Regions from separate parts of the Lysobacter sp. 5GHs7-4 genome, predicted to be linked through region 3. Evidence: riboswitches for the same ligand, from Rfam matches in the RefSeq annotation. Region 3 holds a riboswitch; each other region holds the start of a gene.
The links. A riboswitch is a leader RNA that binds a small molecule or an ion and turns the genes downstream of it on or off. The one in region 3 is predicted to bind cobalamin.

Region 1: it holds a riboswitch for cobalamin, as region 3 does, so the genes downstream of both, btuB (TonB-dependent vitamin B12 receptor) here and LVB77_RS17855 (ribonucleoside-diphosphate reductase subunit alpha) in region 3, are expected to answer to the same signal.
Region 2: it holds a riboswitch for cobalamin, as region 3 does, so the genes downstream of both, btuB (TonB-dependent vitamin B12 receptor) here and LVB77_RS17855 (ribonucleoside-diphosphate reductase subunit alpha) in region 3, are expected to answer to the same signal.

Annotation. Positions count from the first base shown of each region.
Region 1 covers NZ_CP089924.1:1,058,976-1,068,957, reverse strand. The annotation lists gene LVB77_RS04605 (efflux RND transporter periplasmic adaptor subunit) at 1-903, opposite strand, end outside; gene bioD (dethiobiotin synthase) at 1,028-1,699, opposite strand; gene LVB77_RS04595 (DUF1211 domain-containing protein) at 1,696-2,448, opposite strand; gene LVB77_RS04590 (GAF domain-containing protein) at 2,528-3,010, shown strand; gene LVB77_RS21325 (TfoX/Sxy family protein) at 3,007-3,411, shown strand; cobalamin riboswitch at 3,720-3,952, shown strand; gene btuB (TonB-dependent vitamin B12 receptor) at 4,078-5,922, shown strand; gene LVB77_RS04575 (LysR substrate-binding domain-containing protein) at 6,023-6,961, opposite strand; gene LVB77_RS04570 (hypothetical protein) at 7,064-8,209, shown strand; gene LVB77_RS04565 (hypothetical protein) at 8,206-9,219, shown strand; gene LVB77_RS04560 (anthrone oxygenase family protein) at 9,265-9,750, shown strand; gene LVB77_RS04555 (phospholipase D family protein) at 9,835-9,982, shown strand, end outside.
Region 2 covers NZ_CP089924.1:1,293,723-1,303,704, forward strand. The annotation lists gene LVB77_RS05580 (amidohydrolase family protein) at 1-1,240, opposite strand, end outside; gene LVB77_RS05585 (TonB-dependent receptor) at 1,444-3,816, opposite strand; cobalamin riboswitch at 4,056-4,302, shown strand; gene btuB (TonB-dependent vitamin B12 receptor) at 4,455-6,272, shown strand; gene LVB77_RS05595 (hypothetical protein) at 6,313-6,903, shown strand; gene LVB77_RS05600 (hypothetical protein) at 6,916-7,521, shown strand; gene cobO (cob(I)yrinic acid a,c-diamide adenosyltransferase) at 7,518-8,135, shown strand; gene LVB77_RS05610 (cobyrinate a,c-diamide synthase) at 8,140-9,438, shown strand; gene cbiB (adenosylcobinamide-phosphate synthase CbiB) at 9,435-9,982, shown strand, end outside.
Region 3 covers NZ_CP089924.1:3,943,449-3,953,430, forward strand. The annotation lists gene pyk (pyruvate kinase) at 1-276, opposite strand, end outside; gene LVB77_RS17825 (GNAT family N-acetyltransferase) at 347-943, shown strand; gene LVB77_RS17830 (DUF6289 family protein) at 1,121-1,351, opposite strand; gene LVB77_RS17835 (HAD hydrolase-like protein) at 1,763-2,413, opposite strand; gene LVB77_RS17840 (phosphoglycerate kinase) at 2,416-3,591, opposite strand; gene LVB77_RS17845 (DUF3999 domain-containing protein) at 3,737-5,131, opposite strand; gene LVB77_RS17850 (DUF2339 domain-containing protein) at 5,128-7,872, opposite strand; cobalamin riboswitch at 8,000-8,225, shown strand; gene LVB77_RS17855 (ribonucleoside-diphosphate reductase subunit alpha) at 8,592-9,982, shown strand, end outside.

The DNA.
Region 1 (9,982 bases), 1.8 Mb from region 3:
CACCAGGAACGCATTGGCCTGGTTGCCCAGCGTGGCCTTCAGGGTCACGTAGGTGCCGGGCAGCAGGGTCTTGTCGGGGTTGGGCACGCGTGCGCGCAGCGCGATCGCGCCGGTGGCCGGATCGACCACGTCGCCGGAGAAATCCATCGTGCCCGGGCGCTGGTAGACGGTGCCGTCGGGCAGCACCACCTGCACCTGGGTCTCGCCCTGCGCCTGTCCGCCCTGGGCGCGGCGGATCTGTTCCAGTTCCGACACGCTGAGCGAGAAGTTCACGTACAGCTGGTCGATCTGATCGACCGTGGTCAGCAGCGTCGGCGTGCCCTGCCCGACCAGCGCGCCCTCGGTGACCTGCTGCTTGCCGGCGCGGCCGTTGATCGGCGAACGCACGGTGGCGTAACCCAGGTTGATGCGCGAATTGGCCAGCGCCGCCTCGGCCTGCTTCACCGCCGCCGAACCGCTGCGTTCGGCGGCCAGCGCGTTGTCCAGGTCGGAGCGCGAGATGAACTTCTCCGGCGCCAGGCGGCGCGCGCGGTCGGCGGCGGCCTTGGCGTTGGCGTAGTTGGCTTGCGCCGAGGCCAGCGAGGCCTGGGCCTGGCCGACTTCGGCCTGCATCTGCGCCGGATCGATTTCGAACAGCACCTGGCCCTCGCGCACGTCGCTGCCTTCGGCGTAGACGCGGCGCTGCAGCACGCCCGGCACGCGCGCGCGCACGTCGGCGCTGCGATACGCGGCCAGGCGGCCGACCAGATCCTTCTGCAGCGGCACGCTCGCCGGCTGCACCTTGATCACGCCCAACTCCGGCGGGGGCGGCACGCCGCCGGCTTGTTCTTCGCCACCGCCGCAAGCAGTGAGGGCAAGGGCCAGTGCGAAGGCCAGGGCCGCCGAACGCGGGATCATGATCATGGGTAAGACTCCGGTTCCATCGTTGTCTAGAGCGCGAGCGCTCGGTTGATCGTGCAAGTTCCTACGAAAAGTCTAACAGTCCGCCCGCCGCCCCCCCCCCCACAAAGTCACGGGAGCCGGGCGCTTACGGCACCTGCAGCCGGGGCGAAAAACGCAGCGGATCGGGTTGAGGCGCATACGGCAGCCGGCCCCAGCACGGCACGCGCAGGCGGTCTTGCAACAAACGGAAATTGTCGTCGCGGCGGTCCATATGAGGGTCCATCTCATTGGCGATCCAGCCGATCAGAGGCAGCCCCTCGGCCTCGATCGCGCGCGCAGTCAGGCGCGCGTGGTTGATGCAGCCTAGCCGCAATCCGACCACCAACACCACCTGCGCCTCCAGCGCGCGCGCCAGCTCGGCCTGGTCCAGGCCAGCCGACAGCGGCGCGGCCCAGCCGCCCACGCCCTCCACCACCACCGCGTCGGCCTGCGCGGCCAGGCGCCGGTACGCGCTCAGCAGCACCGGCAGGGCGATCTCGACGCCGTCGTCGGCGGCCGCCAGCTCCGGCGCCAGCGGCGCGCGCAGGGCGTAGGGGTTGATGTCGGCGTAGTCCGGCACGGGCGCGCTGGCGGCCTGCAGCAGCAAGGCATCTTCGTTGCGCAGGCCCTGCGGCGTGACCTCGCAGCCGCTGGCGACGGGCTTCATGCCGACCGCGCGCAGGCCCTGCGCGCGCAGCGCGTGCAGCAACGTGGCGCTGGCCACCGACTTGCCGATGCCGGTGTCGGTGCCGGTGACGAAATAGCTGCGTGCGCTCAAGCGGCGGCTCCGCCGGTCTGGCGTGCCGACCATGCGCGGCCGCGCCGGATCGCGTAGGCCGGCATCGCCGCGCCCAGCGCCATGTACACCCACACCGGCAGCGCCGCGACCAGGCGCGGCGGGCTTTCGCCGAAGGACAAGGCCAGCAGGCTCAGCAGCAGGCTCACCACCGCGCTGCCGGTCAGGATCCAGTGCAGGCCGATCTCGGTGCGGGTTTCGTAGCGCTCGCCCTCGCTCAAGCCCAAGCGCTCGGCGTGGCGCAGCGCGTGGCGGTTGAGTTCGCACACGATCCACGACAGCAGGCCGAAGCCGGTGGCGTAGACCATGAAGGCGGTCTGCAGGTCGGCGTTCCAATGCGCGGGGTCGATGCCCAGTTCGCTCTTGACCCAGCCGCCGGTGAACATCGACATCGCGCTGGATACCACCATGCGCAGCGGATAGACGTAGATCATCACCACCAGCACCAGCGCCAGGCTGAGCACGATCGAACGGCCGTCGTCGAGACCGTAGCGGCGGCTCCAGCGGTTGTGCGCGCCCCAGAACAGCGCGATCAGCACGAAGCAGAACACGAAGGTCGGCACCCGCCGCAAGGCCTCGCGCAGTTCGGCGACGGTGTCGGGCAATTCGTTGAACAGGATCACCAGCATCGTCAGCGAGAACGCGAACGCGGCGTCGACGAAGCTTTCCAGCCGCGTGACCTGATGGCCGCGTTCGCGGAAGGCGGGCAAGGTCGGGCCAGGCTCGGTCATCGGCATCCTCGGCGGCGGACTTCGGGGGGCGGTATCCGGCCATGGTAATGCCCGGGCGTGCCGCTGCTACACTCGCGGTATGTTCGCCGCCAACCCTCTGTCCGGCAGCAAGCCGGAACAATACGACCTGCTCCTGGCCCAGGCGCGCGCCCTGATCGAGGGCGAGCGCGACCGTGTCGCCAACGCGGCCAATCTGTCGGCGCTGGTCTATCACGCCCTGCCGGACCTCAACTGGGTCGGCTTCTACTTCTACGACGGCCGCGAGCTGGTGGTCGGCCCCTTCCAGGGCCTGCCGGCCTGCATCCGCATCCCGCTGGACAAGGGCGTGTGCGGCGCCGCGGCCTCGACCGGGCAGACCCAGCGCATCGCCGACGTGCACCGCTTCCCGGGGCACATCGCCTGCGATTCGGCATCGAACTCCGAGCTGGTGGTGCCTTTGTCCTTGAACGGCGAACTGATCGGCGTGTTCGACCTGGACAGCCCCAAGCTGGAGCGCTTCGATGCCGACGACCAGCGCGGCCTGGAAGCGATCGCGCAGGCCTTCGTGGAGTCGCTGCGATGAGCGCGGCCAAGCTGCGCAACATCGGCCCCAAGAGCGCGGCCTGGCTGCGCCAGGTCGGCCTGCGCTCGCACGAGGACATCGCCGCGATCGGCACGGTCGAGGCTTTCATGCGCGTCAAGCGCGCCGGCTTCAAGCCCACCCTCAACCTGCTCTATGCGATCGAGGGCGCGCTGCTGGACTGCCATTGGCAGGAGATTCCGGACCAGCGCCGCAACGAACTCATCGCCGCCGCCGAAGCCGCCACCGCCCTGCTGCCGGCACCGCGCAACCGCCCGGCCGCCGCGCCGGTGCGCACCACGGTGCTGACCGAGGACACGGTGGCGATGCCGCCGTCCTACGACGACGGGTTCGACGACGAGCCGGCGGGCGAGGGGCGCGACGAGGCGGAAGAGCGGGAGTAAGGCGGCCTCGTTTTTGCGCTGGGACCGGGCGCTATTGCGCTGCGGCGCGCAGCATTGATGCGGTTCGCCCTTGGCTCACCACATCCCACGGGCTCGGTTGCCTTGGCTTTTCCCTTCTCGCTCGGGAGAAGGTGGCGCGTAGCGCCGGATGAGGGTCCGAGATCGAGTTGGAGGCACTCGCTCGCGCCGAACCCTCATCCCAACCCTTCTCCCAAGGGAGCAGGGCTCAGGACACCGACAGTGGCGGCAGAGGGTGGCCCGAAGGACCGGATGAGGGCTGCTTTTTGGCCCCAGCCCCCCAATGCCGTAGACTGCGCGCGCTTCGAGGTGACCCCCGGCATCCGCCGTCAGGGTTGAAACGGGAAGCCGGTGACGTCCCAGCGCTGGTACAGCGCGATCGGGCCAGCCCGGCACTGCCCCCGCAACGGTAAGCGAGACGACCGCGGCAACCGCCACTGTGCTGAGCACGGGAAGGCGCCGCGGGCGGGGCTACGGCCCCGGCTCGCGAGTCCGGAGACCGGCCCCGACGCGCGACTGGTTGCGATGCGGAGGGCGTCGCGGCGGCGACGTCGGCGTGTCCCACGCCCGCTCGCGGCCCCTGCCCCTCTCCTCGCAACTCCCTGGATCGACGGCGCGGCAAGACCGCCGCGCCCCTGGAGTTTGCTCATGCGTGTTCCCAAGCTGTCCCTGGCCATCGCCGCCGCCCTCGCCCTGCCCGCCCTGGCCCAGGCCCAGCCCCATGACGACGCCACCGACCTGGACGACGTCGTGGTCACCGCCACCCGCACCGCGATCAGCGCCAACGACGCGCTGTCGCCGGTGGAAGTGATCACCCACGAGGACATCGCGCGCAGCCAGGCGCGCTCGCTGCCCGACCTGCTGCGCGGCCGCGCCGGCATTTCGATCGGCAACCAGGGCGGCCTGGGCAAGCTGACCACGCTGTCGCTGCGCGGCAGCGAGACCGACCACGTGCTGGTGCTGGTCGACGGCATCCGCATGGGCTCGGCGACCTCCGGCCTGGCCTCGTTCCAGGACCTGCCGATGGCGCTGATCGACCGCGTCGAAATCGTGCGCGGCCCGCGTTCCAGCCTGTACGGCGCCGACGCCATCGGCGGCGTGATCCAGATCTTCACCCGCCGCGACCGCGACGCGGTCGCCCCGCGCGGCAGCGTCACCGTCGGCAGCCATGGCGGCCGCGAGGCGAGCGCCGGCATCGGCGGCCGCATCGGCCGCGGCTGGTTCGGCGCCGACGCCGCCTACCAGCGCACCGACGGCATCAACGCCTGCAACGGTTCCAGCACCCTGTTCGCCGGCTGCTTCACCGAAGAGCCCGACCGCGACGGTTACCGCAACCGCTCGCTGTCGCTGCGCGGCGGTTTCGACGCCACCGACACGCTGAGCTTCGAAGGCCACGCGCTGCGCGCCGAGGGCGCGAACGAATACGACGGCAGCTTCGTCAACTATTCCGAGATCGTGCAGCAGGTGATCGGTGCCAAGGCGACCTGGCGCCCTTCCGAAACGGTGAGCCTGCAGGTCAGCGCCGGCCGCAACCGCGACGAGTCCGACAACTTCCTCGGCAACGTCGCCAACGGCTATTTCGTCACCAACCGCGACAGCTTGACCGCGCAGACCGATTTCGGCATCGGCGAGGGCCAACTGTTGAGCGTCGGCTTCGACTGGCTGCGCGACCACGCCGACAGCGACACCGCCTACGACAAGAACGAGCGCGACAACCGCGCCGGTTTCGTCCAGTACCAGGGGCGCTTCGGGGCGCAGTCGCTCGAGGCCAGCCTGCGCCGCGACGACAACGACCAGTTCGGCGGCCACACCACCGGCAGCATCGCCTGGGGCCTGGGCTTCGCCGAGCATTGGCGCGTGACCGCCGGCTACGGCACCGCGTTCAAGGCGCCGACCTTCAACGAGCTGTACTACCCCTTCTTCGGCAACCCCGCGCTGCGTCCGGAAGAATCCAAGACCTGGGAACTGGGCCTGGCCTACCGCGGCGAGCGCTTCAATGCGCGCATCGACGGGTTCAGCACCCAGGTCGACGACCTGATCGCCTACGACGCGTCGATCTTCCTGCCCAACAACATCGAGCGCGCACGCGTGCGCGGCGCCGAGATCGGCATCGACACCACCGTCGCCGAGTGGACCGTGGCCGCCAGCGCCAGCTTCCTCGACAGCGAGAACCGCGTCGGCTTCTTCGCCGGCAACGACCTGCCGCGCCGCGCCAAGCGCAGCGCGCGCGTGGACATCGACCGCGCCTTCGGCGACTTCCGCTTCGGCCTCACCGCGGTCGCCTCCGGCGCGCGCTACGACGACGTCGCCAACAGCCGCACCGTCGCCGGCTACGGCACGCTGGACCTGCGCGCCGAATACGCGTTCACGCCGTCGTGGTCGCTGCAGGCGCGCGTGGCCAACGTGTTCGACCGCGATTACGAAACCATCTCGTTCTACAACCAGCCCGGCCGCGAGTGGTTCCTGACCTTGCGCTACACGCCGGCGCGCTGAACCTGCCATCGATGCGTCACCCGAAAAGCCCGGCCAATGCCGGGCTTTTCTTTGCATGAGCCGATGCCGCACGACCGCTAGGCGGCGCACCGGATGAAACTCAGGGCTCGACGATCACCGCGCGCCGCAGATAGGCCTGCGCCGCGTCGCGGTCGCGTGCGACCTCCTCGCCCAGCCATTGCCGGAAATGCGCGATCTTGCGGCTGTGCTGACGTGCGCTGGGATAAGTGAGCCAGAACGCGCGCCCGTCGCCGGCGACGAAATCGTGCGCGGGCACCAGGCGGCCGGCGTCGAGTTCGTTGCGGAACAGGATCGGCGAACCGATCGCGATGCCGTGGCCGGCGACCGCCGCTGCCACGTCCAGGTGCTCGGCCGACAGATGCGTGCCGAAGCCGCCGGGCGGTGCCGCCTCGGCATGGCCCTGCGCGCGATACCACAGCGCCCACCAATCCGGCCGCCCCAGCAAGGGCACCGACAAGGGCCGGCGCGGATCGCCGAGTTCGGCCGCAGCCGCGCGCAACGCGGGCGCGCACAAGGGCATGAAGATGGCCGGGAACAGCTCCACCGCCTGCAACCCGGGCCAGCGGCCGTGGCCGTTGCGGATCGCCAGGTCGTAGCGGCCGACGCCCAGGTCCTGCGCGTCCACCGACAAGTCCAGTTCCAACGCGATCTGCGCATGGCGCGCGCGGAAGCGCCCCAGTTTGGGCGTAAGCCAGCTGGTGCCCAGCGTCGGCAGGGTGGTCAGCGACAGCCGCGACTCGTCGATATCGACCGCGCGGATGAAGCTAGCGCGCAAGGCGGCGAACGCGGCGATGGCCTCGCGCGCGACCAGTTCGCCCGACTCGGTCAGTTCGACCCGGTGCGGATGGCGCCGGAACAGGGCCACGCCGATCTGCTCCTCGAGCCGGCGTACGTGATAGCTGACCGAGGCCGCCGTGGTGTCCAGCTCCTGCGCGGCCTTGGCGAAGCTGCCCAGGCGGGCCGCCGATTCGAAGGCCCGGATCGCGGACAGGGAGGGGAATCGATGCGGCTGGACCATAAGTAGGACTTAGCCTGCCGCCGCGAATTCGGGTCGTCAACCGCGCCCGTCGCGGCCCATCCTGACCGCCTCCACCCTCGCCCATCGGCACACGGACTGCGCATGCCCCTCCTCCCCGATTCGCCCCAGTCCGCTCCCTCCAGCGCAGCCGACGACGCACTCGGCCCCCGTTCGCCCGCGCGCCGCCGCTTCGTCGGCCTGGGCCTGGCCGGCGCCGCCGCGCTGGCACTGCCCGCCTGGAGCCTGGCCACATCCGCGGCGCCGGCCGCCGCCGGCCTGGGCCCGCACAGCGACGACTGGCGCTGGCTGGTCGGCAACTGGGACGTGCGCCACCGGCGCCTGAAGGAACGCCTGACCGGCAGCCAGGACTGGCAGGACTTCGCCGGCAGCAGCGCCTGCTGGCTGGCGCTGGGCGGCCTGGGCAGCGTCGACGACAACATCGTCGAGCTGCCCGGCGACCGCTACCGCGGCATGACCGTGCGCGCCTACGACCCCGCCAGCGATCAGTGGGCGATCTGGTGGCTGGACGGGCGCAATCCGACGCATATCGATCCGCCGGTGCGCGGCCGTTTCCACGGCGACGACGGCGAGTTCGTCGGCCGCGATACCTTGCGCGGCAAGCCGATCGTGATGCGCTTCCGCTGGCACGAGGTCCACGGCCGGGAGCCTTGGTGGGAACAGGCGTTCTCGCCCGACGACGGCGCCAGTTGGGAGGTGAACTGGCGCAACTACTTCACCCGCACCGCGGCACGGCCCACGCCGCTGGCCAGGGCCGACGACGCACCGCGCGATTTCGATTTCCTGGTCGGCGACTGGCAGGTCAGCCACCGCCGCCTGCGCAAGCGCCTGGTCGGCAGTCAGGACTGGGACCAGTTCGGCGGCACGCTGCGTAACTGGCCGGTGCTGGGCGGCCACGGCAACGTCGGCGACAACGTGTTCGAGTTCCCCAGCGGGACGGTACGCGGCATCGGCCTGCGCTCCTACGACCCCAAAGCGAAGCAATGGCTGAGCTGGTGGCTGGACGGCCGCACGCCGACCTCGATCGCGCCGCCCGTGCGCGGCGGCTTCGCAGCCGACGGCGTGGGCACCTTCATCGGCGACGACACCTTGGACGGCAAACCGATCAAGACCCGCGTGCTGTGGTCGCGCATCACCGCGCGCTCGGCGCGCTGGGAGCAGGCCTGTTCCGACGATGGCGGCAAGACCTGGGAAACCAACTGGACCAGCGATTTCGAGCGCAAGGCATGAGCAAGCGTTCAATGAGCACCCGCGTCGCGACATGGCGGCGCTGCGCCTACGCCTGCGCGCTGACGCTCGCCGCCGTGACAGGCCCGGCCGCCGCGGACAACGACCAGGCCACCGCGTCGCACCCGCCGTCGGCTGCCGGCGCCGAGCCCGGCATCGAGTTCCCCAGCGCTCCGCAGCTGTTCGCGCCCGGCATCGCGTCCACCGGCTACGCCGAGATCCGCCTCACCCTCAGTCCCGACGGGCGCACCGCCTTGTGGTTCAGCCGCGACCGGCCGGGCGGCGCGGGCGGTTACGACATCTGGCTGTCGCGTCGCGGCGCACAGGGCTGGGGCGCGGCCGAGCCGGTGCCGTTCAACTCGCCGGGCCGCGATTTCGATCCGGCGTTTTCCGCCGACGGCCGCAGCGTGTACTTCTGCTCCGACCGTCCCGGCGGACTGGGCGCCGACGACCTGTGGCGCGTCGCGGTCACCGCCACCGGCTTCGGCGAGCCAGAACATCTAGGTGCCACGGTCAACAGCGCCGCCAAGGAATACGCGCCGATGCTATCGGCCGACGGCCAGCGTCTGCTGTTTTCCAGCGACCGTGCCGGTGGCGCCGGCGGCCTGGATCTCTACGTCGCGCGTCGCGCGGGCGATGGCTTCGCTGCCGCGCATCGCCTTGAAGGCGGCATCAACACCAGCGCCCACGATTTCGACGCCAGCTATCTGTCCGACGACCGCAGCATCGTCTACTCGCGCGCGCAGGACTTCCGCACCGACCGCGTCGATCTCTACCTGGCGACAGCCCACGGCGAGCGCTACGAGGCGGGCCGCCTGCTCCCGCTCAGCGTGAACAGCCGCGAGACCGACAGCTACGGACCGATGCTGGACTGGTCGCGACGCGATCGCCTCGCCTACTCCGCCCAGCGCGACGGCGCGCAAAGCATGGAGCTGTACCTGGTGCCCTATCGCCTGACGCCGCAAGCCGCCGGCACCCGCAAGAAACAGGCGGACGGCGACCGCGCGCGCTAGGATCGGCTGCTTGCGGCGCGCCCTGCCGCGCCCGGAGACGCCCGCATGGACACCGCTATCACCGCCTCGCTCTGGATAGGCGCGATCGGCTGCGGCCTGCTCGGCGGCGTGTTCTTCGCCTTCTCGAGCTTCATCATGCGCGCCCTAGCCGCGATCGCGCCCGCCGCCGGCATCGCCGCGATGAACGCGATCAACCGCGTGATCCTGCGCTCGTGGTTCATGCCGCTGTTCTGGATCACTACCTTGGCCGGCCTGATCCTGGCCGGCATCGCGATGGCCCGCTGGGACGCGCCCGGCGCCGCGGCCATGCTGCTCGGCGGCGCAGTGCATTTCGTCGGCATGTTCGTGTGTACCGTCGCGCTCAACGTGCCGCTCAACAATGCGCTGGCCGCGGTCGATTCCGCCGGCGACGCGGCGCTGCCGGTATGGCAGCGTTATCGGCGCGACTGGACGCGCTGGAACCACGTGCGCACCCTGGCCTGTGCAGTCGCCAGCGCCAGCTTCGTACTGGCGTTGCTGCAACGGGCCTGATGCCGACGCGGTTCGTGGCGCACCATCGCCGCGGGTTTTGCGGCACCATCTGACGCATCGCAGGCCGCTACGCCAGGAGATCCGATGCCGATCCGTAAGTCCTTGCGCTGGCTGGGCTGGGGCCTGTTCGCCTTGTTGGTGCTGGTGGTCAGCGGCGTGTTGCTGGCCGACCGGCTGATGCCGCGCGCCACCGGCGCGCCCAGCACTACCTTGCCCCTGCAAGCGGCGCAGA
Region 2 (9,982 bases), 2.1 Mb from region 3:
TCAGCGGGAACAGTTCGGGCTTGAGCGAGGAATAGGTCTTGATCTGCATGTAGCCGCGGTCGGCGTAGAAGTCGACCGCCTTGATCGCCTCCTCCGGCGTATCGACCAACATCTTGGTCGGGCCGGCGTAGGGGCCGGGACCGTCGATGAAGCCGGCCATCATCACCCGCGGGCCGACCTCGGTGCCGGCCTCGAAGCGCTTCACGCGCTCGGGGAAGGTATCGAAGTTGTTAGCCACGTCGCGCGCGCTGGTAACGCCGGCGGCGATGTCCAGCGCGCCGTCCTCGATGGACGAGTAGTGCTTGTGCACGTCCCACAGGCCCGGCATCAGGAAGCGCCCGCGCGCGTCGACGATTTCGGCGCCGGCCGGCGCCTTGAGTTGCGCGTCCGGCGCCACCCGCACGATGCGCTCGCCCTCGATCAGCACGCTGGTGCCGGCGCTGGCGCTGAGATCGCGCGGGTCGAACACGCGCGCGTTGCGGATCAGCAGCGGTCCCTGGGCGGGATGGGTGAGGCGCTGCGCAAGTTGCGCGCCCCAGGCCGCGTCGGAGCGCTCCTGCAGTTCCAACAGCTTGGGCAGCGCGTCCTGCAGCTCGGCGTCGATCACCGCGAACCAGCCCGAGGCATACAGGGTCGCGGCGGTGGAGCCGTCGGCGTGCAGCCACAGCGACTGCGGCGTGAAGTTGAGGCCGGACACGCGCTGCAACGTGAGCTTGACCGGGCCGTTCTTGCCGATCACCTCGTGCTCGCCCAGGGTTTCGATGCGGGCCTCGCCCGCGGGCAGGATCGCCAGCTTGCGCTCCGGCGCGCGCAACAGCGCGCGCGCGAGGGTGCCGCCGATTTCCGGCGCGGCCTGCAATGGCAGGAAGAAGGCTGGCGCGCTCAGCGCCTTCTCGCCTTGTTCGCTGGGATTCTTCCAACTCGCGCGGCCGGCATCGACGCGGTAGCGCTCCTCGAAGGGATTGAGCAGGTAGTCGTTGCCGCTGCCGCTGTAGTCGGCCAGGGTACCGTCGGCGTTGAGACGCCAGCGGGTCTTGCTGCGGTCGCCGCGGCCGCGGTCGGTGTAGTGGTACTCGACCTGGACGCTGCCGTCGGCGGCGGTCTCGACGATCTGCTTGCCGGCGACGTTGCCCTGCATCAGCACCACTTGTTCGCGGCGGGCGGCGAGGGCGTCGGAAATGGAAAGCGCGAGTACGGCGGGCAGGGCGAATGACAGCAGCAGCGATCCGGCTAAGCGCATGGCGGCCCTCCTTGGGCGCGGACGTCGGCACCGCGGACGGCTCCGGTCTGGCGGAGGCCGGCGCGGCTGGGTCACCCCTTATAGCCGATCCCGGGCGGCGCGAATGCGCGGCGAATGGCGAGTGGCGGTGGCCGCGCGTGCAGCGACGGCGACGACGGCCCGGAATCCCGGGCCGTCGTCGTTCGCACTGGAAGCGAATCAACTCACCACTTGTAGCCCACCTTCACGTACGCGAACGCGCCATTGAAACCGAACGGCGAGGCGGTGTTGTAGGGCAGGTAGTTGCGCGTGCCCAGCACCAGCTTGGACTCGTCCGGGTACTCGTCGAGCACGTTGTCGCCGCCGACGGTGAAGTCCCAGCTGCCGAGCTGGTAGGTCGCCGCCAGGTCCAGCGTCCACTTGGCGCTGAAGGTCTGATCCAGCAGCGGATTGGTGGCGTGCAGTTCGGTGAACTCGCCGTAGCGCGTGGCGGTGGCGTTGAAGCGCCAGTTGCCGGTCTTCCAGTCGCCGGCCAGGAAGAACTTGTCCTTGGGCGCGCCCTTGGTGATGCGGCCGATCTCGGTGCGGCCGATGCGCACCGCCGCCGGGTCGATCGCCGCCAGCCGCGCCGGATTGGGCGCGATGCGCTCGATCTCGGTCTTGGAGTAGTTGTAGCCCAGGGTCAGGTCGAAGCTGCCCGAGGCCAGCGCGAACGCCTGGGTCGCGATCAGGTCCACGCCCTGGGTCTTGGTGTCGACGGCGTTGGTGAAGTAGCGGCCGCCGCCGATGCCGGGATAGCCATTGGCCTGCAGGTAGTTGCGCACCGCGGTGCTGGTCAGGTTTTCCGACAGCAGGATGCGGTCGTCGACCTTGATGTGGTATGCGTCGACGGTGATGTACAGGCCGTCGCGCGGTTGCAGCACCAGGCCCAGGCTGTAGTTGGTGGACTCCTCGGCCTTCAGCGATTCCGAGCCCAGCGCGATCGCCGCCGGGTTGTCGACGCGGAAGGTGCCGATCTCGTAGGGCACGCCGCTGATGAAGTTGGTCGCGATCGACTGGAAGAACTGCTGCTGCAGCGACGGCGCACGGAAGCCGGTGGACGCGGTGGCGCGCAGCGCGACCTTGTCGGTGAAGGCGTAACGCGCCGACAGCTTGCCCGAGGTGGTGTCGCCGAAATCGCTGTAGCTCTCGAAGCGCGCGGCGATGCCGGCGGAGAACTTGTCGGTCAGGTCGGCCTCGACGTCGGCATAGAGCGAATAGCTGTGACGGTCGAAGTCGCCGGCATCGCTGGCGCGGAAGCCGGAGAACACCTGCGCGCCCGGAATGATCTGGCCGTTGGAGGCCGGCACGCCGCCGTTGGCGTAGGACAGCGGTTCGCCGGCGTGCTGGCTGAACTCCTCGCCGCGCCATTCCGCGCCCCAGGCGAAGGTCACTGGGTATTGCCAGCCGAAATCGACCGGACGCGCGAAGTCCAGGTTCAACACGTGCTGGGTGACTTCCAGCGCGCCGGCGTAGAACTGGGTCGGCGAGGTCGGGCCCAGGCTGCGGTTGAGCGTGTGCTCGATGTCGAAGCTCAGCTCGTTGTGGCCGTAGTTGTAGCTCAAATCGATCTGCGTGCCGCCCGCGGTTTCCGTGCGCAGGCCGACCACCGCGGCGCGGTCCTTGCTGATGTTGTGGATCTGCGGCAGGAAGCCGTTCGGATAGATCGACGGGATGTTGCGCGGGTCGGCGGCGAAGCGGAAATAGCCGTTGGAGAGCACGTCGCGCTTGCTGTAGCTGCCGAAGGAATAGAAGGTCAGATAATCGGCGACGTCGTACTCGCCGTTGTAGGACACCGCGCCCTGATCGATCTCGGGATCGCCGTAGCGCTGCTCGACCACGCCCTGGAACGGCCGCGCGCGATTGGTCTGATCCTGATGGCCGCCCTGCGCGGCCAGGTGCAGCTTGCCGTTCTCGCCCAGCTTGAAGCCGGCGTCGCCGGACAGTTGGTACTGCTCGCCGTCGCCGGCGCTGTACTGGCCGTAGCGCGCGGCCAGGCTGCCGCCGTGATCGCTGCCCTTGAGCACCACGTTGACCACACCGGCGATCGCGTCGGAGCCGTACTGCGCCGAGGCGCCGTCGCGCAGCACTTCCACGCGTTCGATCGAGGCGATCGGAATCGCGTTGAGGTCCACCGGCGAGGAGCCGCGGCCCTGGCTGCCGTTGAGGTTGATCAGGGCGGTGGTGTGGCGGCGTTTGCCGTTGACCAGCACCAGCACTTGGTCCGGCGCCAGGCCGCGCAGCTGCGCCGGACGCACCGCGTCGGTGCCGTCGGTGATCGCCGGGCGCGGAAAATTCAGCGAGGGCAGGGCGCGCGACAGCGCGGTGGCCAGTTCGACCGTGCCGGTGGCCTCCAGCGCCTCGGGCGTGATGATGTCGATCGGCGCGCTGGACTCGGCGACGGTGCGGTCGCTGACGCGGGTGCCGGTGACGATGACCTGGTCCAGGTTATGCGCCGAGGCGTCGGCGGGTGCGTCCTGGGCGTAGCCGGGAGCGGCGAGGGCGGCGAGCAGGGCGAGTGCGAGCGGACGACGGACGGCACGGAAAGCGACGGACATGGTGCGCGGCTCCTTGCGGCAGGGGGATTGGTAGCGATGTCATTTTGGTTTAACACGTTCATAACAATCGGGTCAAACGCAAAGACGCATGCAGAAATAGCCGTACGTCATGGTTTCGAACATTAGGTGTGCCATGGCGCATGCCAGCGGCATCCGCACCGCGAGCCGCAGGCCGCCGACGGGCGCCGCCCACCGCCCTCATGCCGATCCGTCATGCCGGTGCGCGGCCGCTGGGCTGCTACCATGCGCGGGCTTGAGGTGATTGCCGGCCCCGCCGGCGATTGAAACGGGAATCCGGTGCGCCGGTCGTCCGAGCGGAGAATCCTCCGTTTGGCGCGACGGCAAATCCGGAGCTGCCCCCGCAACGGTAAGTAAGACGAACGATCCGCAGCGAGCCACTGTGCGCAGGCATGGGAAGGCGCGGACCGGAGGGCTGGAGGCCCTCGCTTGCAAGCCCGGAGACCGGCCTGAGGCTGACCCGACACGCGGTGGGCGCTGTCATGGGGCTGCCTGCGTCCGCGCGTCGCCGCCTCGTCCTCTCCCCCTGCGTGTCTCCGACCCATCGTTGTCCGCGCGGGTAGGCGCGGGCCAGGAGCCATGCTTTGAATTTCCCCGTTTTCCCGCTTCGCCGCACCGCGCTGGCGACGGCGCTGCTGTCTGTCGCCGCCCCGCTGTGGGCCGCCGATGCCGCCACCGACCTGGACCAGGTCGTGGTCACCGCCACCCGCACCGCGCAGACCCAGGACGCGACCCTGGCCTCGGTCACCGTGATCGACCGCGAGGACATCGAACGGCTGCAGCCGCTCAACCTGCCCGACCTGCTGCGCGGCACGCCCGGCCTGTCGATGGCCAACAACGGCGGCCCCGGCAAGCAGACGTCCTTGTTCCTGCGCGGCACCGAATCCGACCACGTGCTGGTGCTGATCGACGGCATCAAGATCGGTTCGGCCACCAGCGGCGGCGCCTCGCTGCAGGACATACCGGTCGAGCAGATCGAGCGCATCGAGATCGTGCGCGGTCCGTTCTCCAGCCTCTACGGCTCCGAGGCGCTGGGCGGCGTGATCCAGATTTTCACCCGTCGTCCGCAGGGCGCGTTCGCGCCGCACGCCAGCGCCTCGATCGGCAGCTGGCAGACGCGCCGCGGCACGCTCGGCGTGGGCGGTAAAAGCGGCAACGGCTGGTACTCGATCAACGCCGCCAGCGAAGACACCGACGGCATCAACGCCTGCCGCGGCAAGCCCTCGCCGGGCGGCGCGGGCTGCTTCACCAACTCGCCCGACCGCGACGGCTACCGCAACCTGTCGCTGACCGCGCAAGGCGGTTACCGCTTCAGCGACGCTTGGGACGCCGAGGCGCGCGTGTTCCGCGCGCAAGGCCGCAACGAGTACGACGGCAGCACCAACAACCAGGCCGACACTGTGCAGCAGGTCGCAGGCGGCCGCCTGCGCTACGCGCCCAGCGAACGCGCGACGCTGACGCTCAACCTGGGCCGCAGCAGCGACCTCAGCGACACCTATCGCAACGGCGTCTACTCCAGCACCTTCAACACGCGCCGCAAGCTGGGCTCGCTGCAGGGCGATTTCGGCCTGGCCGGCGGTCTGCTCAGCCTGGGCTACGACTGGCAGCAGGACGAAATCGAGAGCAGCACGGTCTACGCGCGCGACCATCGCATCAACCGTGGGCTGTTCGGCCAATACCAGCGCGATTTCGGCGCCCATTCGCTGCAGGCCAGCCTGCGCCGCGACGACGACAGCCAGTTCGGCGGCCAGACCACCGGCAGCGCGCTGTGGGGCTGGAACCTCAGCGAACAGCTGCGCCTGACCGCCAGTTACGGCACCGCGTTCAAGGCCCCGACCTTCAACGAGCTGTACTTCCCCGGTTTCGGCAACGCCGCGCTCAAGCCGGAGGAATCGCGCAGCTTCGAACTCGGCCTGCGCGGCGAGCAGAGCTGGGGCGGCTGGTCGCTCAACGCCTACGAAACCCGCGTCGACGAATTGATCGCGTTCGACGCGTCGATCGGTCTGCCGGGCAACATCGATCGTGCGTTGATCCAGGGCGTCGAGGCATCGGTCGATACCACCTTGGCCGGCTGGGACCTGCGCGCCAGCGCGACCTGGCTGGATCCGCGCAACGACAGCCGCGGCGCCAGCCGCGACAAGATCCTGCCGCGTCGCGCGCGCGAAAGCGGACGCGTCGATGCCGATCGCCGGTTCGGCCGTTTCAGTCTCGGCGGCAGCGTCTACATCGCCGGCCAGCGCTACGACGATCTGGCCAACACCCGCCGCCTCGACGGCTACGCCACCAGCGATCTGCGCCTGGGCTTCCGCTTCAACGATGCCTGGAGCCTGCAGCTGGCGGCCAACAACGTGTTCAACCAGCGCTACGAGACCGCGAGCTACTACAACCAGCCCGGCCGCAACTACCTGCTGACCCTGCGTTACCGCGCGGCGAACTGATCGCCGCGTTCCCGCCACCGACCCGTCCACGAGGCCGCCGATGAATCCGCCCAGCCGACCCGTCTACTACAGCCTGTTCACCGCGCTCGCCGCGATGATGGTCGCCACCCGCTTCCATCACTTCGGCGACGCGCTGCATCTGCCCGATGCGTCGATGGCGGTGTTCTTCCTCGGCGGCCTGTGGCTGCGCAAGCACCTGGGTTTCGTCGCCTATCTGGTCATGGCGGTGGCGATCGACTGGATCGCGATCCAGGCCCAGGGCAAGAGCTTCTTCGAGCACTACTGCGTGACCCCGTCGTACGCCTTCCTGCTGCTGGCGTACGCGGCCCTGTGGTACGGCGGGCGTTGGTACGCGCCGCGTCTGCGGGCCACGCCGCGCGCATGGTTCGGCGCGCTGGGCGTGGGCCTGGCGGCGGCGACGGTGTCGTTCTTGATTTCCAACGGTGCCTTCTACTGGCTGGGCGGGCGCTACGAAGACCCTCATCTGAGCCAGTACCTGGCCCGCGTGTGGCAGTGGGGCCCGCTGTTCGTGCGCACCACCCTGAGCTACATCGCCGTGGGCCTGATCGCCTACGCCTTGATCGCGCGCGTCGCCTCGACGCGCGTCGCCCCGAACGCCGCGCAAGCCTGAAGGACGCCGACCATGACCGCTACCGTCTCTCCCTCCCTGCCGCTGCAATCGCCGCGCCTGCAGATCGTCGTCGGCGTCGCGCTGGCCGCGCTGATGATCGCCACGCGCGGCCAGCACTTCGCCACCATCGACCGCCTGCCCAGCGCGTCGTGGGCGATCTTCTTCCTCGCCGGCGCGCTGCTGCGTCCGATGTGGATGCTGCCGCTGCTGTTCGTGTTGGCCTCGTTGTTGGACATCGTCAGCTTGGCTTCGGGCACGATCGGCGACTGGTGCCTGTCGCCCGCGTACTGGGCGCTGGCGCCGGCCTATGCGGGCTTGTGGTTGGCCGGCCATTTCTATGCGCGCATCCACCAGGATCGCTGGGCGACGCTGCCGCGTCTGGCGGCGGTGCTGGCGGTCGCGGCCTTGCTGACCTACGTGTTTTCCGGCGGCGGCTTCTATTTCTTCTCCGGACGTTATCCGGACCCGACCCTGACCGGCTTCGCGGCACGCATCGCCCAGTACTATCCGCGTAACCTGGGCACGCTGGCCGGCTACGTCGGCGTCGCGTTCGCGCTGCTGGCGGGGGCGCGCGCGCTGACCGCGGTCCGCGCCGCCCAGCAAGGAGCCCGCGCATGAACGATACGGTCCCGTCGCAGGAAGCGCGCCATCGCGAGCGCATGCAGCGCAAGAAGGAACTGGTGGACCGCAAGATCGCGCGCGCCACCATCGAGCGCGGCGTGCTGGTGGTGAACACCGGCAACGGCAAGGGCAAGAGTTCTTCCGGTTTCGGCATGCTCGCCCGCTCGCTGGGGCACGGCTTCCGCTGCGGCGTGGTGCAGTTCATCAAGGGCAGCTTCTCGACCGGCGAGGAGGCGTTCTTCCGCCGCTTCGAGGGCGACCAGCTCGCGTATCACGTGATGGGCGAGGGCTTCACCTGGGAAACCCAGGACAAGGCGCGCGACATCGCCGCCGCGCAGGCGGCCTGGGCCAAGGCCGCGGCGATGCTGGCCGATGCGTCCTGCGATTTCGTCTTGCTGGACGAGCTCAACATCGCGCTCGCGCACCGCTACGTCGAACTGGACGCGGTGCTGGCCGCGGTGGCCGCGCGCCCGCCGTTGCAGCACGTGGTCATCACCGGCCGCGGCGCGCCCGACCGCCTGATCGAGGCCGCCGACACGGTGACCGAGATGCGGGTGGTGAAGCATGCGTTCCAGGCCGGCATCAAGGCGCAGAAGGGTGTGGAGCTGTGAGGCCGTGAGCGGCGCGCTTCGCCATTGCCCGGCGCTGCTGGTATCGGCGCCGGCCTCGGGCCAGGGCAAGACCAGTGTGACCGCCGCGCTGGCGCGCTGGCATGCGCGCCAGGGGCGGCGGGTGCGGGTGTTCAAGACCGGGCCGGACTTTCTCGATCCGATGGTGCACGAGCGCGCCAGCGGCGCGCCGGCCTATCAGCTCGATCTGTGGATGTGCGGCGAGGACGAGGTACGCGCGCGCCTGTACGAGGCCGCGGGCGAGGCCGACCTGATCCTCATCGAAGGCGTGATGGGCCTGTACGACGGCCAGCCCTCCAGCGCCGATCTGGCGCTGACGCTGGGTGTGCCGGTGCTGACGGTCATCGACGGATCCGCGATGGCGCAGACCTTCGGCGCGCTGGCGCTGGGCCTGGCGCGTTATCGCGAAGGTCTGCAGGTCTACGGCGTGGCGGCCAACCGCATCGGCAGCGCCTATCACGCGCAATTGCTGCGCGAGAGCCTGCCGGCCCCGCTGCAGTGGCTGGGCGCGCTGCCGCGCGATCCGACGCTGGCCTTGCCGGAGCGGCATCTGGGGTTGGTGGCGGCGGGCGAACTCGGCGATCTGGACGCGCGCCTGGATGCGCTGGCCGACGCCTGGGCCACGCACGCCGACGCCGCGCTGCCGGCGCCGGTCGCGTTCGCACCGGTCGCGCGCGCGGCGACGGCGAACTTGCCGCGCGGGCATCGCATCGCGATCGCGCGCGATGCCGCGTTCTGTTTCCTGTATCCGGCCAATCTGGATCTGTTGCGGCGCGCCGGTGCGGAGCTGCGCTACTTCTCGCCCTTGGCTGGCGATTCCTTACCCGATTGCGACGCGGTGTGGCTGCCCGGCGGCTATCCGGAACTGCACCTGCAGGCGCTGTCGCGCAACGAGCCTTTGCGCGATGCGCTGCGTGCGCATCGCGACGCCGGCAAGCCTTTGCTGGCCGAATGCGGCGGCCTGCTGTACTTGCTGGACGCGCTGGCCGACAAGGACGGCACGCGCGCGGACATGGCGGGCCTGCTAGCCGGCAGCGCTGCGTTGCAACCTCGACTGTCCGGCCTGGGCATGCAGTCGGTGGAACTGCCCGAAGGCGAATTGCGCGGGCACACCTTCCATTACGCACGCGCCGAGATCCGGGCCGAGCCGATCGCGCAGGCGCGCAATCCCAACGGCGGACCCAGCCGCGAGGCGGTGTATCGCGATCGCCGCATGACCGCGAGCTTCGTCCACTTCTATTTCCCGTCGAATCCGTCGGCGGCCTTGCGCCTGCTGCAGGCATGAGCGTCGTCGCCGCCGTCGCCGCGATGTGGGCCGCGTTCGTTCTGGATCGCCTGCTGGGCGAGCCGCGGCGCGCGCACCCGCTGGTCGGTTTCGGCCGCTACGCGCAGGCGATCGAGCGGCGTTGGCACTGCGACGACCGCGCGCGCGGCGTGGCGGCGTGGATGCTGGCGGTGCTGCCGCTCACGTTGCTCGCCGCCGCCGTGCAGTGGGCGGCCTGGCGCTGTTCGCCCTGGCTGGCCGCGAGCTATGCGGCGGGCGTCCTGTATCTGTGCGTCGGCCTGCGCAGCCTGGGCGAGCATGCCGAGCCGGTGGCCCGCGCCTTGCGCGCGCACGACCTGGACGCCGCGCGTGCCGCGGTCGGGCGCATCGTCAGCCGCGATACTCAGGCGCTGGACGCTGAGCGCGTGGCGGCGGCCGCGACCGAATCGGTGCTGGAGAACGGCAACGACGCGGTGTTCGGCGCCTTGTTCTGGTTCGCCTTGCTCGGCCCGGCGGGCGCGGTGCTGTACCGGCTGGCCAACACCTTGGACGCGATGTGGGGCTA
Region 3 (9,982 bases):
GTCGCCGGCCTTGAGCAGCACCCGGCCCTCGGCGAAACGCTCGATGCGGATTTTCGGACCCGGCAGGTCGGCCAGGATGCCGACCTCCACGCCGACCCGCTGCGCGGCCTCGCGCACCGCGGCGGCGCGCGCGATCTGCGAGGACGGATCGCCATGGGAGAAATTGAGTCGGACCACGTCGACGCCGGCGGTCAGCAGCGCGTCTAGCACGCCCGGCGGATCGGTGGCCGGGCCGAGGGTGGCGAGGATCTTGGTGCGGCGGGGGCTGTTGGACATGGCAGACTCTCTGGACTGCGGGCCACGCTAGCACAGCTTCTCGTCGCGCAGACCGTTACCGGAGCCTTTCATGTCCTTGTCGGAAAAGAGCGCGGCCATCGCCGCGGCGCTGCAAGCCCAGAGCGAATTCCCGCTGCTGCGCGGCGAGCGCATCGCCCTGCGCGGCCCGCGCGACGAGGACGCCGACGCGCTGTTCGCGCTGTTCTCCGAGCCGCAGGTGATGCGCTACTGGAGCCGCCCGGCGATGCGCGGGCGCGACGAGGCCCGGGCCTTGATCGACAACATCCGTGAGGGCCAGCAGCAACGCACGATGTTCAACTGGGTGATCGCCGACGCCGCCGACGTCGCCGTCGGCAGCTGCACCCTGTTCCAATTCGACGCCGTCCACCGCCGCGCCGAACTGGGCTATGCCCTGCACCCCTCGCAATGGGGACGCGGCATCGCGCGCGAAGCCGCCTCGCTGACGCTGGACTGGGCGTTCGACGGCCTGGGCCTGCACCGCGTCGACGCGGGTATCGATCCCGACAACGACGCCTCGCGCGCGCTGCTGCACCGGCTGGGTTTCGTCACCGAAGGGCGGCAGCGCGAAAGCTTCTTCGTCGGCGACCGCGTCACCGACAGCGAGCTGCTGGGCCTGCTGGCGGCGGATTGGCGCGCGCGGCGCTGAGGGTGCGCGCGTATCGGCGCTTGCGCGGGCGATGCGGTTCGCTGCGCTCACCACATCCTACGAGGCGGACGGCCCCCACCCGTAGGATGCGGTAAGCCGAAGGCGAACCGCATCGTCGCCTTCCCTGGCCGACAACCAAGCGCCGTCGCGATCCGCCGGAACAGCGCAGGCGTACGCTCAGTCGCAGATCCAGGTACGGCGCACGTAATGCTCGGTGCGCTCGCCCCAGGACGTGTACTGCCCGCCGCAGTTGGCGGTAGCGCCGCCTACTTCGTTACCGGCTTCGTCGAAATAAAGAACCGAGTAAGCCTCGCCGGCGCGTCCGGCGACGGCGGCGCCGGCCAGCAACAGCCCGAGCAGGGCGGCGGCGACCAGCAGGTTCGAGAGCACGATTCCCTTGCGGCGCATGGTGCGATCTCCGTGTCGACGCGGTCGGCTGACCGCAGCCGGACGCTACGCCCGGTCGCCGCTGCAAACCATGACCCGCTTCACAGCCGGCGGTGCGGGCAGCGCGAAATGAGTGCGCCGGCACATCCCCGCGCGCTACAGCCGACGCACGGCGCTTGCGCGTGCGCCTGTGCGCGCGCCGATCCGGCCCACGCGACCTCGCGCGGATTGTGGGCATTGCACGCGCTGCGCATGCCGTATGCCGCATGCATGACGCGCCCTGCAGCCGTCATCCCCGCGAAAGCGGGGATCCAGTGACTTCAGAGCCCTCTCACGGTAAAGCTTCCGGTTGCCAACTTCGCGGGGAAGAACGACGCAGGGGCTCACAACGCACCTTCAAACCCTCATCCCCGGAAGACGAGGGCGTACCCCTCAAGCCGCAGTCAACCCGGGCAACTGCTCCGGCTTCTCCGCCAGCCGCTGCGCACCGGCCAATCGCAGTTCCTCTTCGCCGCCGAAGCCCCAGAGCACGCCGATGTTGCGCATGCCGTGGTGGCGCGCGCCTTCGATGTCCATGCGGCGGTCGCCGATCATCCAGCAATCCTGCGCGTCCAGCGAAAAACGCCGCAGCGCCTCGGCGATCAGCTCGGGCTTATCGCTGAGGCTGCCGTCCATGGTCGAGCCGATGACGTCGTCGAAGCGGTGGCCGAACGGCAGGTGCTCGATGATCTTGCGCGCGTGCGGTTCGTTCTTGGCGGTGACGATGGCCAGGCGGTAACCGGCCGCGTGCAGCGATTCAACCGTCTGTTCGATGCCCCCGTAAACCTCGTGCTCGGCCCAGCCGTGGCTTTCGAAACGTTCGCGGTAGTGCTCGACCGCGCGCTCGACCTGTTCGGGCTGCGAGAACAGCGGCCCGAAGCTGGTGCGCAGCGAGGGGCCGATCCAGCGCCGCAGCTCCGATTCCGGCGGCACCGGTTGTTCCATGCGCGTCAACGCGTGGGCGACGCAGCGGGTGATGCCGACCGCCGAGTCGATCAGGGTGCCGTCGAGGTCGAAGAACAGCGTCGTCGTGGCCGCGGCCACGCTCAGGCGCTCCGCGACTTGAGCGCGGCGACCGCCGGCAGTTCCTTGCCTTCCAGGAATTCCAGGAACGCGCCGCCGCCGGTGGAGATGTAGCTGACGTCGTCGGCGATGCCGTACTTGTCGACCGCGGCCAGGGTGTCGCCGCCGCCGGCGATGGAGAAGGCCTTGGACGCGGCGATCGCGCGCGCCAGCGCTTCGGTGCCATGGCCGAAGGCGTCGAATTCGAACACGCCGACCGGGCCGTTCCAGACCACGGTGCCGGCGTCCTTGATCAGCTGCGCGTAGCGCGCGGCGGTGTCCGGGCCGATGTCCAGGATCATGTCGTCGGCGCCGACCGCGTCGACCGCCTTGACCGTGGCCGGCGCGTCGGCGGCGAAGGCCGGCGCGACCACGACGTCGGTCGGCACCGGAATGTCGGCGCCGCGCGCCTTGGCATCGGCCATGATCTTCTTGGCGGTGTCGATCAGGTCGTTCTCGACCAGCGACTTGCCCACGCCATGGCCGAGCGCGGCGATGAAGGTGTTGGCGATGCCGCCGCCGACGATGAGTTGATCGACCTTGCCGACCAGCGAGGACAGCAGTTCCAGCTTGGTCGACACCTTGGAGCCGGCGACGATCGCCAGCAGCGGGCGCGCGGGCTGTTCCAGCGCCTTGGCCAATGCGTCCAGTTCGGCCATCAGCAGCGGACCGCCGGCGGCGAGCTTGGCCTGGCGGATCACGCCGTGGGTGGAAGCCTGGGCGCGATGGGCGGTGCCGAAGGCGTCCATGACGAACACGTCGCACAGCGCGGCGTACTTTTTCGACAAGACCTCGTCGTCCTTGCCCTCGCCGACGTTCATACGGCAGTTTTCCAACAGCACCAGCCGGCCGGGCGCGACGTCGACGCCGTCGACCCAGTCCTTGACCAGCGGCACCTCGAGGCCCAACAGCTGCGACAAACGCGCGGCCACCGGCGCCAGCGAATCGGCTTCGCTCCACACGCCTTCCTTGGGCCGGCCCAGGTGCGAGGTCACCATGACCGCGGCGCCTTTTTCCAGGGCCAGCTTCAGGGTCGGCAGGGCCGCCAGGATGCGCAGCTCGGAAGTGATGCGGCCGGCGTCGATCGGCACGTTGAGATCTTCTCGGATCAGCACGCGTTTGCCGGCGAGATCGAGATCGGTCATGCGGACGATGGACACGGAGGCCTCCTGGGCACGGAATGAAGGGGGAGCGGCGCGCGGGGCCCGGCGCCGGAGCCGCATATTGTAAGCGGCCGCCCACAATGGCGTGGTCCGGACAAACGAAAGGCCCGCCGGAGCGGGCCTTTGCAGAGCGGCGAGTCGATCAGGCCTGCGGCGGCGGAGCGCTGCGCAGCAGGCTGAAGGCGAAGCCCGCCACCACCAGCGCGCCGATCACCAGCACCGCCCACAGCAGCCAGGTGCGCCAGTTGCGCTCGGGTTCCGGTGCCTGCAGCGCGGCCTCGCCGGCCAGCGCGGCCATCGGCCCCAGCGTCGCCTCGGCGGGGCGCCAGTCGGCGCCGCGGCCGGCCTGCAGCGCCAGCATCGCCTGCGGCAGCGGCAGATCGTCGCGCACGGTGCGCGCGCTGCCGGCGACCAGCACGTAAGGCGGCGCGCCCTGGGCGATGAACACCACCGACTCGGGCTGATAGCCCAGCCGCAAGGTCGGCTCGGCCGGCACCGCGCCATCGGCGCGCAGGCGCCAGTAGCGGTCGTCGGTGCGCGCCGACAGCGGCCGCGACGAGGAGCGGCCGTCGGCGCCGACGCGGAACGCGGTCCAGGTGTCCAGGCGCAGCTGCCACGGCGCATCGGCCTGATCGCGGCTTTCCAGCGTCCAGCGCACCGCGTAGTTGCCCGGCAGGACGACGTCGATGCGCTGCACCGGGTAGCGGCCGTCGAGCTCGAATTCGAAACGCGCGCCCTTGTCCTTGCCGTCCTGCGCGGCCAGGCGGCGGCCCTGCAGCTGGCGCCAGCGCAGCGGCGCGGGATTGGCGGTGGCGCCCAGTTCGGCGGCGACCGCGCGGATCGGCGCCACCGCATCGGGATTGGCCGGACTCAGGCGCAGGTAACGCGCGCGCAGGCCGGCGGTGTCGAACGCGATCCGGCGCTGCAGCAGCCGGCGGCCGCCTTGCTGCAGGTCGACCAGGCGCCCGTTGGCGGCGACATCGCGCCAGTGCTCCAGGTCGTCGCTGATCTCGACGCGGTAGGTCGCGTCCAACGCGGTGCCCGGCGCCCAGTCCAGTTCCAGCGCGCGGATCGGCGTGCGCACGGTGCTGGCGTCGATCAGCAACGCGGTCTGCGGCCCCACCGACGCGCCGCGACCGAGACCGCGCGCCTCGACCCGACGCAGGCGGCCGTCGGCCTCGACTTCGCTGATCAGCTGCCAGTCCTGCGTGCCGTTACGCGAACGCGCCGGCAACGCGAACCAGGGCAGGCTCACGCGCGTGGTCGGACCGGTGTCGTTGCCGTCGGGCCGGTAGATCGCGGCCGGCACCGGATTGCCGGTGCCGTCGATCACGTCGACATCGCGCAAGCCGGGCTGGCGCGCCTGCCGGTACACCGTGTCGTCCAGCACCACGCGGTAGGCGCCGGCGTCGGCGCTGCTCAAGCGCAGCGGCCATTGCTGGGCGTAATCGTCGCGCGGCGCGGCGATGGCCAGCGCGGGCAACAGCAGCAAGGCGAAACTCGCGGCGTAGCGCGCTGCGATGGGGGCCAGATTCATGCCTGCATCTCCGGGGGAGGGTCCGCGGATGCGTCGCGGGAAGCCGGCGGCGCCGGCGCGAGGTAACCGACCAGGGTGCACAACAGACCGTAGGCGATGAACGAGGCGATGCCGAGCAGATTGCCCAGATGCGTGCGGTCGACGAACACCAGCTTGGCCAGCACCACCGCCATCAGCACCGCGCCGGCCAGCCACAGCCCACGTTGTCCGCGGCGCGAACCGATCACCCAGCCCAGCACGCCCAGCAGGCTCCAGACCACGGTCAGACTGGTCTGGACCAGGCCGGTGCGATACATGGAGCCGTCCCAGGGCACGCCGCCCCAATGATGCGTCGCGCGCAGCGTGATCGCGGTGATCAGGGCGAAGCCGGCGGCCGCCAGCAGCGGCACCCGGCGCGCGCGCAGATCGTCCGGCGCCGACGGCGAGGCCAGCCAGTAGGCGAACAGCGCCAGCACCGCGAGCTGGATCAGATCCAGCGGATTGATCAGCGGCAGCCACGGCAACGGCGCGCTGCCCCCGGGCTGACCCAGCAGCACGATCGCGCCCAGCATCAGAGCGAACAGGAACAGCCCCTGCACCACTCCGCGCCATTGATGGAAGCGCGCGGCCAACGGCAGCGCGACGGCGTTCGGACGCCATTGCAGCGCCGCCGCCATCAGCAGGAACGGCAGCGCCAGCGCGGCCCAGGTCCAGCCGTCGCCGACGGTGGCGCGGCCGACGAACTCGTGCAGGCTCAGGCTGGCCGCCAACGGCCAGGCCCACAGCCAGCCCGTGTGCGCGAAGCCCAGTTCGCCGCCGGCGTCGTCGCGCAGGCAGCGCAGCGCGCGCACGCCCGCGACCGCGTACACCAGCCACGCCGCCCAACCGTAGCCGCCGAACGGATGCAGATGCGCCGATTCCTGCGCGAACGCCAGCGGCAACGCCGCGAACAAACCGGCCGCGACCGTCCACGACAGCGCGCGCGCCGGCATCCGGCGGAAGGTCTCGGCGGCCAGCCAGGCGCTGAGCGCGACGAAGGCCAGCCAGGCGTCGGCGCGCACGTCCGCCAGCAGGAAGCGGTCGAACTCGCCCCAGGCGTTGCCGCACCACCAGATCAGGCCCCACAGGTAGTACGCGAGCGCGGGGTTGCGGTGCTGCGCGCGGCGATAGCTCCAGGCGCTGGCGAAACCGGCCAGCGCGATCAGCAGCGCGCCCATGAAGCGCGCATTGAACACCGCCGTGAGCGGTTGCGCGCCGTCGCCGATGCCGATCGCGAACCCGGCCGCGGCGAACAGTTGCAGGGCCAGGCCGGCCAGTTGCGGCAGCAGGCGCTGCTGGCGCAGGCCCAGCCACACCAGCGCCGCGCCCTCGACCGCGAACACGCAGGCGGTGGTCTGCGCCGACAGCGCCAGCGGCACGGCCAGGGTCGCGAAGCCGACCGCGAGCAAGGCGTAAGGCGTGGCCAGCGCGACGAAGTGCGCGCGCCGCTTGAGCCACGCGGCCAGCGCCGCGTACAGCGCGGCCAGGCCCAGCGCGCAGAACGCCAGCGGCATGCGCTCGCCTTCCAGCAGACCGGCCTGCAGCGAGAACGCGATCAGCGGCGTGCCGAACACCAGGCAGCCGTCGATGAAGTCGCGCCGTTCCGCGGCCTGGCGCCAGGCGTACAGGATCGGGATCAGCAGGTAGAAGGCGAAGAACAGCAGCAGGAAAGGTTCGGTGGTGGCGAAGTCGGCGCTGCGGTAGCGCAGCACGCCCCAGGCGGTGCCGATGCCGAAGGTGAACACGAAGCCCAGCAGGTTCAGCGCGCGCCACGGACGCCACCAGGCGATGACGAAGATCGCCGCGTTGAGCACCGCGTAGTAACCGAACAAGGCGACGTGGTTGCCCTGCCCGGTCGACAGCCAGATCGGCGCCATGAAGCCGGCGAAGATGCCCAGCAGGGCCAGCGCGATCGCGTTCTGCCGCACCGCCAGCACGCCCGCGCCGGCGACCAGCACGATGCTCAGCGCGAACGCCGGTCCGGCCTCGATCAGACCGTAAAGCTTGAAGGCCGCGAACACCGTCAGCAGCAGCACGCCGATCGCGCCGCCCTGCAGACCCAACGCGAACGCGCGCTTGCGCTCGCGCTGGCGCCAGCCGAACACCAGCCCGGCCAGCGCGGCCAGGGCGATGCCGGTCAGACGCAGTTCGATCGGGAAGCGCATCCAGCCCTGATCAGTCGCGTACTTGAGCAGCGCGGCGACGCCGGCGAACAGCACCAGCATGCCGACCTTGACCGGCACGTTGCCCTCGGTGAACCAGCGCTTGACCGCGCCGACCATGCGCTCGATCGGATCGGGGCGGGACGGCGCGCGCACCTGCGCGCGCGGCGAGGTTTCGAAAATCGGACGCGGCGTGGGCAGCGGGGGCGGCAGCGGCGGCGCAGGTTCGGCCGCGCGTGGCGGCGCGGTGGCGGGCTCGGATGCGGCCGGTTCGAACGGAGCCGGCTCGGGCTCGAGCGGCCTGGGCGCAACGGGCGCGGCGCTCGGTGGCGGCGCAGCCGGGGCGGCGCGCATCAGCTCGCCCAGCGTCGGCCCCTGATCGGCTTCGGCATCGGCTTCGGCAGTCGCCCGCGGTGCGGCAGCGCGCGAGGACAAGGCCGCAACCTGCGCCTCCAGCATCGCCACCCGGGCCTTGAGCCCGGACACCGACACCAGCGCGACGATCAACAGCACCGGCACGGCCAGCAGCACCAGCACCAACAACGTCACCAGTCCTGCCATCGCGCCCCATCCCTGTCCGTGTCGCCACGCACGTTAACATCAAGCGCGGCGCTGCAACGGCGCCGAAGTATTTGTTGCGAAACTGCGGCCACTCCCCACATATCGTGTTGACGGATCGGGGCACCCCTAATATGTTGTGTCCGTCGGTGCCGATCGCGAGATCGGCTTAAAAGGGAAGCCGGTGCGGACCCGCCCCGAAAGGGCGGCGACAAAGCCGGCGCTGCCCCGCAGCGGTATGGGAAACGAACGTGGTCATCGCACTGGGCGCCCGGCGCCTGGGAAGCGGCCACAAGTAGGCGAAGCTTGGCTTCCAGTCCCGAGCCCGAAGACCTGCCGACAACCGCGCGTCGCACACCGCGCGGTACCGGCTCAGGAGTCTTCGGGGGAAGACGGCCGGTGTCGCCGCCGCCACGGTCCGCCGTCGCGGTCGCAGTCCGTCTCGGGCTGCGCGACACCCTGTCGTCATCCTCGAACGCTTCGCGCCCGCGGGGGCGCACGCCGCAAGGCCGACCCGTTCGGTCTTGCGTCCTGCGTCCGCGCGCGTCGGCCCTCGAGGGAAGGCCGGCGATACGTGCGCCCACGCACCGGAGTACCCGCTTATGAGCACCATCACCGACGCGCCCGCCGCGGTCGCTACCCCCACCCTCGCCGACGCACCGGCCCGCGCGGCCGAGCCCGCCCCCGGCTTCGCCCTGACCCCGCCGGCCGCCAACCTCACCATGAGCGTGACCAAGCGCAGCGGCCGCCGCGAACCGGTCGACCTCAACAAGATCGTGCGCGCGGTGACGCGCTGCGGCGAGGACCTGTACGCGGTCGATCCCATGCGCGTGGCCACGCGCACCATCTCCGGCCTCTACGACGGCGCGACCACGCGCGAGCTGGACGAACTGTCGATCCGCACCGCCGCCCTGCTCACCGCCGAGGAGCCCGAGTACGGCCGCCTCGCCGCGCGCCTGCTCAGCAACGTGATCGAGAAGGAAGTCGCCGGCATCGAGATCCACGCGTTCTCGCAGTCGGTGGTGCGCGGCCACGAGCTGGGCCTGATCAACGACCGTCTGCTCGGCTTCGTGCAGGCCAACGCGCGCAAGCTCAACGACGCCATCGACCGCAGCCTGGACGCGCGCTTCGACTACTTCGGCCTGCGCACGCTGTACGACCGCTACCTGCTGCGCCATCCGACCGCGCGCACCGTGATCGAAACCCCGCAGCAGTTCTTCCTGCGCATCGCCTGCGCGCTCAGCGAGGACGTCGGCGACGCGCTGGCGCTGTACCGGCGCATGGCCCAGCTGGACTACATCCCCTCCTCGCCGACCCTGTTCAACGCCGGCACCACCCACGAGCAGCTGTCGAGCTGCTTCCTGCTGGATTCGCCCGAGGACTCGCTGGAAGCCATCTACAAGCGCTACATGGACGTGGCCAAGCTCAGCAAATTCAGCGGCGGCATCGGCCTGAGCTACACCCGCATCCGTTCGCGCGGCTCGCTGATCCGTTCCACCAACGGCCTGAGCAACGGCATCGTGCCGTGGCTGAAGACGCTCGACGCCTCGGTCGCCGCGGTCAACCAGGGCGGCAAGCGCAAGGGCGCGGCCTGCGTGTACCTGGAACCGTGGCACGCCGACGTCGAGGAGTTCCTGGAACTGCGCGACAACACCGGCGACGAAGCGCGCCGCACCCACAACCTCAACCTGGCCAACTGGATTCCCGACGAATTCATGCGCCGCGTCGAGGCCGACGCCGAATGGTCGCTGTTCGACCCGCACAAGGTGCCGCAGCTGACCGACCTGTGGGGCGAGGCCTTCGACCGCGCCTACCACGCCGCCGAGGCCGCCGGCCTGGCGACCAAGAAGGTCAAGGCGCGCGACATTTACGGCCGCATGATGCGCACGCTGGCGCAGACCGGCAACGGCTGGATGAACTTCAAGGACAAGTCCAACCGCGCCTCCAACCAGACCCTGCGCGACGGCAACGTCATCCACCTGTCCAACCTGTGCACCGAGATCCTCGAGGTCACCTCGCAGGACGAGACCGCGGTGTGCAACCTGGGCTCGATCAACCTGTCGCACCACGTCGAGCTGTTTGAGGACGGCAAGGGCGCGTTCGATTTCGACAA